2 regions of the Corynebacterium aquatimens genome follow, and region 1 is predicted to be linked to the other one. Evidence: riboswitches for the same ligand, from Rfam matches in the RefSeq annotation. Region 1 holds a riboswitch; the other holds the start of a gene.
The links. Region 1 has a riboswitch for cyclic di-AMP ahead of CAQUA_RS08435 (resuscitation-promoting factor Rpf1 domain-containing protein). Riboswitches for the same ligand answer to the same signal wherever they lie in the genome.

Region 1 (3,400 bases):
ATCCGAGCGGTTAGAAACGTAGGTCGGCGCCAAAAGGCCTGCCGCATTGCCAACCCTGATCAGCGGAGCCGCATCAACCCCAAGGGCGTGCGAGAGCGCTTTGAGCGCACGGACTCCAACCGAATCATCCTTGTTCAGCGCAACCGGTTCAGCCAGCAGCGCCGTGAGGAGCTGGCGCATCCTGCGCACCGCATCAATACCCTGTGGCAGCGCCGATTCATCAACCAGCTTCTGGTCGACTGCGTGCGGCTGCGGGATGCTCAATTCCCCGCTCGCGCCGCCCGTCCAGGCCGCCGATAGTCCGGGTTGCAGGCCACTGTGCAGGCCACCGACCGCGCGCAGTGCCTCGGTGGGGCCGTAGACCAGCCCCAGCTGGCGCATATGGTCAAGCGGAAACTCCTCATCTATCGCGGTGGCATCCACGGGGCGCACGTCCGCTTCCGCGCTGATGAGGCGGTTGTACGCTGTCAGATCAGCCGCGGTGAGTTTCTTCATCACCTTGTACAAGGAGCCCGCGTGTCCTAAGCGAGCCGCGAGCATCCCCAGCGATGACGGCGGCGGAAGGAACGCGTCAGGGCGGGAGCTGATCAGGGTGCGCCACTGATCGTCGTCAAGCGAAGCCAATGCTGCGCTGAGGCCGTGGCCCGCGGGCCGTTGAGGTGTAGTCATTTCGGGGGTGATCTTACGCGTCTTGCGCTACCGCGGAGACTTTGTTGGGGGAATAGGTGCGTTTTAAGTAGCGGCGTGAAAGAATAAAGGGCATGGCTAAAGAGACTGCAGGACACGTGGAAAACATCCGAGAGATCAACCCGGCTTGGCCGGCCAACACCCCTGGTGGCCACCCGGTGACGGAGCTTTCCTCCAAGCTCGCTGGCGCATCCAGCCCGTACGGCGACGACTTGATTCTTCCGCGTCCGTGGGAAGAAACCGGCTACGTCCACCCCACCACGCGTATCAACCGCGCGCAGTAGGCGCCTCTTTCACGTTTCTTTTCCGTTGCCCCGCCGGCAGGTGCCGCGTGGGGCCGCTGCAGCTTTATTTGCTGCAAACATTAAACGGGTGTGAACCAGGGTTTTTGAAGCCCTCATTCACACCCGTTTTGCGTAGCTCGCGGAGTTGCTAGGCGCGCTGGTGGTTCCTAGCTTATGCGTTTTTTAGCGGCCAGCGGCAACCGCGAAGACGCGGTTGATGTCGCCGGTCAGTGCAGCGTCAACCAACGGCTTGTTAGCCAGGTAGAAAGCGTTGTAGTCGTGGCGGTTTGCCTTGTAGGCATCCTGCACCTGGGCCGGAACAGCGATACCGCGGCTATCCAGCAGCTTCACGATCTGCTCGTACACAGCGTCGACCTGGAGAGTCTCCGGCTTCGGTGCGGCCTTCGGTGCGGCCGGCTTCGGAGCAGCCTTCGGTGCGGCCGGCTTCGCTGCCGGAGCGCCCGGAGCGGTGCGCGGCGTCGGCTTGGAGTTCAGACCCAGACGAGCGGAGCACGCAGGCCAAGCACCCCAGCCCTGGCTTGCAAGCACGCGCTCAGCCACGACGATCTGCTGCTCGCGGGTAGCAAGGTTTGCAGTCGGTGCAAACTGGCCGCCACCGTGTGCGCGCCAGGTCTGCGGGTGGAACTGCAGGCCACCGTGGTAGCCGTTGCCGGTGTTGATTGCCCAGTTACCGCCAGACTCGCACTGTGCAAGGCGGTCCCAGTCAGAGTCTGGAGCTGCGGATGCCTGCGGAGCAAGGATCGCAGTGGTAGCCAGAGCTGCGGTAGCACCGGCAATGGTCTTGGTGGACAGGGAAGTGGTCTGCTTACGGTGGCGTCCCATGAAAATTCTTTTCCTCTCTTCTTAATTACGTCTGCGGAGTTAGCTGTCGGGTTCAGGCAGAGGTATGAAAACGGCCTGGCCGAAGACTTTTCGGCTTCACCCCGAGCGAGAAAGGTTCCCGCTGTGCGCCGTGCGGCGCGGGTGGGTCCCCCGCTTTTGTCCTATTTATTTAGCTGTGTTCAGCGTTCAGTGGCCGGACAAAATTGAACGTGGCCTTGAACGATTCGGTTTTCCCTCCCGCAGACAACGAGCCCGCGCGAAGCATGATGGCTACTCTACGGGTTTATAACGATTCAGTCACATCTCTTCGAACTTTTGTGATCATTGTTATTAGTGGGGTTCGCAGTGACGGATTAAATGGGGTGGAGTACCCGCTTGAACTGGACATTGTTCCGTAGTGTGAACCGCATCACATGATTTAGCGCGTGTCGAGCCGTCGATAAGCGAAATGTGCCCATCGCCGCAACCTTCGCGCCGACCCGATTCGCGAAATTCTGCTTCGGTGACAGATCATCAAAAACCTGCGGTCCGGTGACCTGCAGTTTCGCGCTAGCTATCGAAAGTTGGATACAAATTTCGCGAATCGCGTCGTCGGGATGCCGCGAATCGCCCCCTAGGGGTGCCGCGAATCGCCTCGCCGGGGCACCGCGGGATTGTCCCTCCCGGCGGGGTGGGTCCTGGTTTCTCTCGGAATGCCTGTGGGTCGCAGGGGCCACGCCGGGCGCGGGGACCCGATTCGCGAAATTCTGCTTTGCTGATAGATCATCAAAAACCAGCAGGTCCGTGACCTGGGGTTTCACGTGGCCTATCGAAAGTTGGATACAAATTTCGCGAATCGCCTCGCTGAGGCACCGCGAATCGCGTCGCTGGGGGCGCGGGATCGCGTCGCCGAGGTCGGGCCCGAGGTTGGGGGTTCGGGCTATTGTGTGGCATCATATGTAGCTCACTATTACGGGATCCGTACGAAGAGCGAAACACGCGAAAGAATCAGTAGAGGAACGTCATCATGCCAGTAGGAAAAGTGAAGTGGTACGACGCCGAGAAGGGTTTCGGTTTTGCTTCCAACCCTGGCAACGAGGATGTCTTTATTGGTAAGAGCGTGTTGCCGGACGGCGTTGAGGAGCTTGAGGCAGGTCAGCGCATTGAGTTTGATTTCGCGGCCGGCCGTCGCGGGCCGCAGGCGTTGCGCGTGAAGGTGCTTGATTCGCCGCGTCGTAAGAAGATCAACCGCCGCAAGCCAGACGAGCTCGCGAGTATGCTCGCCGATGTTATGTCGATGTTGGAAACCCAGGTCCAGCCGGCTCTTGATGCTGGCCGCTACCCGGAGCGCAAGGAGTCTCGTCAGATCGCGGAGATCTTGCGGGCCGTCGCCAAAGAGCTTGACGCTTAATGTGCTTATCGACGGCCGGAGCTTTATTCGGCGCTATCGATAGTGGTGAATGACCACGTGACTTTGGCGGGGGTTTCCTCGCCGTTGGAGTCGATGTCAACGAGGTGGGTGGAGATTTCTACCACCGCGATGCTGGTGGGGCCGCCTTTGTCTTCGGCCCTGTCGAGCGTGACCGGGACGTCGACTTCTTGTGCCT
Region 2 (3,400 bases), 1.0 Mb from region 1:
CTGCACGTGCTGATCCTGCCGGGCATCATCCTCGCTCTGATCGCAGCACACCTCCTGCTCGTCTGGTTCCAAAAGCACACGCAGTTCCCTGGCCCTGGCCGCACGGAGAACAACGTTGTGGGTATCCGCATCCTTCCGGTCTTCGCTATCAAGGCGATTGGCTTCGGCATGCTGGTCTTCGGTGTCCTGGCGCTCATGGCTGGTGTCACCACCATTAACGCGATCTGGAACCTGGGCCCCTACAACCCGTCGCAGGTCTCCGCTGGTTCCCAGCCGGACGTCTACATGCTGTGGACAGATGGTGCTGCTCGTGTCATGCCGGCATGGGAGCTCTACTTGGGCAACTACACGATCCCGGGTGTGTTCTGGGTTGCGCTGCTGGCTGGCGCCATGGTCGTGGTTCTGCTGTCGTACCCCTTCATTGAGAAGGCCACCACGGGCGATGACGCGCACCACAACCTGCTGCAGCGCCCGCGCGACGTTCCGGTTCGTACCGGTATCGGCGTCATGGGTCTGGTCTTCTTCCTCCTGCTGACGCTGTCCGGTGGTAACGACTTGTTCGCGTACCACTTCCAGATCTCCCTGAACGCGATGACCTGGGTGGGCCGTATCGGTCTGATTATCCTCCCGCCGCTGGCGTACTTCATCACGTACCGCATCTGCGTTGGCCTGCAGCGCTCCGACCGTGAGGTCCTGGAGCACGGTCTGGAGACCGGTGTGATTAAGAAGCTGCCTAACGGTGCGTTCGTCGAGGTTCACCAGCCGCTTGGCCCGGTGGACGAGCACGGTCACCAGATCCCGCTTGAGTACGCTGGTGCTCCGGTTCCGAAGCAGCTGAACCAGCTTGGTTACGCTGACTCCGAGACCTCTGGTTGGTTCTCCCCGGATGACAGGGAGATCACGCGCAAGCGCAACGAGATCGCCCGCCAGAACCACCACGAGGAGATCGAGACGCTGCGTACCCTCGAGGCCGAGAAGGACTCGACCGACCGCGACGCTGGCACGCGATAGTAATCGCTGCAAAGCCGGCTGCCTAGCCGCGTGAGAGCGATTCACTAAAACACAGAACTTAAGGCCCTTCCCGCAACGGGGAGGGCCTTAAACTTTGTCACGAAAGAGTAACAAACACGGCGTGTGATCAGCATCACACAAAGAAATTATAGGTTGCACGGCACATTTCTGCTTTCCCGAGAAAATATGCCGTGTGGCATATAGATGCAGGTAGACGCGATTTAATCTTTGTATTGAAGCATCTCGTTCGGTGGATCCGCGAGGCGAAATTGGGGTTATGTGCCGCGGAATCCAATATTACGGAGAGATAACGGGCGCGTCGTTGGACAAACTTCGTAGCTATTTCGTAACCTGATTGAGACCTTGCCGCGAAGGCACGTCCGAACAAACATATAAAGCCGAGTCTTTTGCCTTTATGTAGCGCCGCAAAATGCGGGCGGGGGCGAAAGAGCCGGGGAACCACCTAGATCAATACTTGATCGAATCCTTGGGGTGTGTGCACAGGCGAAGGGCGCTTATAGCGTAGTAGCCGTGCAGGGCAATGTCCTGGAGCCTAACCCGTCAGCTAACCCGGTAGGTGAATAGGAAGATATGGAGTTTCTCTAGTGGCTAAACACCGCCGCCAAACCACGTCCGTTTCCAAGCGTGGAGTTGCAACCGCTGCTGCCGTCGTCGCAGGTGCATCCCTCGTAACCCCCGCTATGGCGGGTGCAGCCGAGGTTCGTGTTCCTAACACGACCCTGCGCGCTGAGATCCCTGGCATTGAGAACGTGCCGGGCATTGAGAACGTCCCGAACATCCACGAGTGGGTTCCGGCAGTTTCTAAGAAGGCTGCTCCTGCTCCGTACAAGGCTGCGGCTCCTGCTCCGGCCCGGGCTGCAGCTCCTGCTCCGGCTCAATCCAAGGGCGACCGGATCGTGTCCATCGCTCGCTCCAAGATCGGCGCTCCGTACGTCTACGGCGCTGCTGGCCCGAACCAGTTCGACTGCTCCGGCTTCACCTCGTGGGTGTACAAGCAGGCTGGCATCAGCATCCCGCGTACCTCCGGCGCTCAGGCTTCCGCTGGCAAAAAGGTGCCGCTGAACGCTCTGCAGCCGGGTGACATCATCGTCTACTACTCCGGTGCTTCCCACGTTGCTATCTACGCTGGCAACGGCAAGATCATTGACGCACTGAACTCCGGCACCCCGGTTGGCTACCGCCCGCTGAACATGATGCCGATTCACTCTGCGGTTCGTTTCTAGGACGTACTTCGCGCTTTAACAGGTCGCGGTCGCGCCCCGAAAAGGGAGCAGCGGCCGCGATTTTTGCGTGCTGATCTGTTTGACCAAAACCGTTTTAGCGAATAACTTTGTATCGTATTTGTGTGTTTCCAAAGTGAGGTTTCCGTGCGCCGTACACAGGGGTTTTTCTTCGGCCGTAGGTCTTCTTCCGTATCTCTCGTAGCAGCGGCGTGTCTTTCCGTAGGCCTCGGAGGCGCTTCGGTTATCGGCTGCGCCGGCATCGCTGGTGCTGATGACGTGGACACCATGATGAAGCAGATGGAAGAGCTGTCCCACACGGCGACTGCCAAGTCAGAGGAGATCAAAGAACTTGAAGGCAAGATCGGGGATGCTAAGTCCCAGATCGCGAAGCTGAACAAGGAAGCCAAGGCAGCGCAGAAGGACGCGGCTTTGGCGCTGGGTCGCCGCGATGACTACCAGGTTGACGTCGATCGCATCGCGCAGACTCGCTACCGCAACACCCAAAATGATGCCGTGATCGCCTCTTTCGATTCCGGCAACCCGCAGGAGGTCATTGACCGTGCGGCTTATCTTGGCTCCATTTCGCGTTCCTCGGAGCGCACGCTAGACGGCCTTCAAAAAACCACCCGAGAGGCTGCCAACCGGGCGACGGACGCAGACATGGCTCTGGCGGTCGCGAACTACCGCACGGTAGAGCTTGAGGCCAACCGTGACCGCCTGAAGCGCGAGCAGAAGGATTTGGATAAGAGGATCGCGGCGCTGGAAGAGCGAGTGGATTCGCTCTCACCTGAGCAGCGGGCCCGTTGGGAGAGGAAGAACGGCCCGGTTGATGGGGCGCGTATCCCTCCTTCGGCGCACGGTAACGCCGCGGTGTCCGCGGCGATGTCGAAGCTGGGCTCCCCGTACGGTTGGGGTGCTACGGGACCGAACGAGTTTGACTGCTCGGGTCTGATGGTGTGGGCGTACGCGCAGCAGGGCAAGACCATTCCGCGTACGTCACAGGCACAGCTGTCGGGCGGCACGCCCGTTTCGCTGAATGATCTCCAACCCGGCGACATCATTGGCTACTACCCGGGTGTGACTCACGTGGGTATGTACATCGGCGACGGCAAGCTGGTCCATGCTTCGGATTACGGCATCCCAGT

Region 2: linked by a shared signal. The riboswitch ahead of CAQUA_RS03760 (C40 family peptidase) and the one ahead of CAQUA_RS08435 (resuscitation-promoting factor Rpf1 domain-containing protein) in region 1 are both predicted to bind cyclic di-AMP.

Annotation. Positions count from the first base shown of each region.
Region 1 is NZ_CP046980.1:1,848,573-1,851,972, reverse strand. Features, by position in the region: gene CAQUA_RS08445 (helicase-associated domain-containing protein) at 1-669, opposite strand, end outside; gene CAQUA_RS08440 (hypothetical protein) at 762-971, shown strand; gene CAQUA_RS08435 (resuscitation-promoting factor Rpf1 domain-containing protein) at 1,155-1,814, opposite strand; cyclic di-AMP (ydaO/yuaA leader) riboswitch at 1,828-2,000, opposite strand; gene CAQUA_RS08430 (cold-shock protein) at 2,821-3,204, shown strand; gene CAQUA_RS08425 (DUF2771 domain-containing protein) at 3,228-3,400, opposite strand, start outside.
Region 2 is NZ_CP046980.1:820,640-824,039, forward strand. Features, by position in the region: gene qcrB (cytochrome bc1 complex cytochrome b subunit) at 1-1,011, shown strand, start outside; cyclic di-AMP (ydaO/yuaA leader) riboswitch at 1,398-1,606, shown strand; gene CAQUA_RS03760 (C40 family peptidase) at 1,617-2,255, shown strand; gene CAQUA_RS03765 (C40 family peptidase) at 2,400-3,400, shown strand, end outside.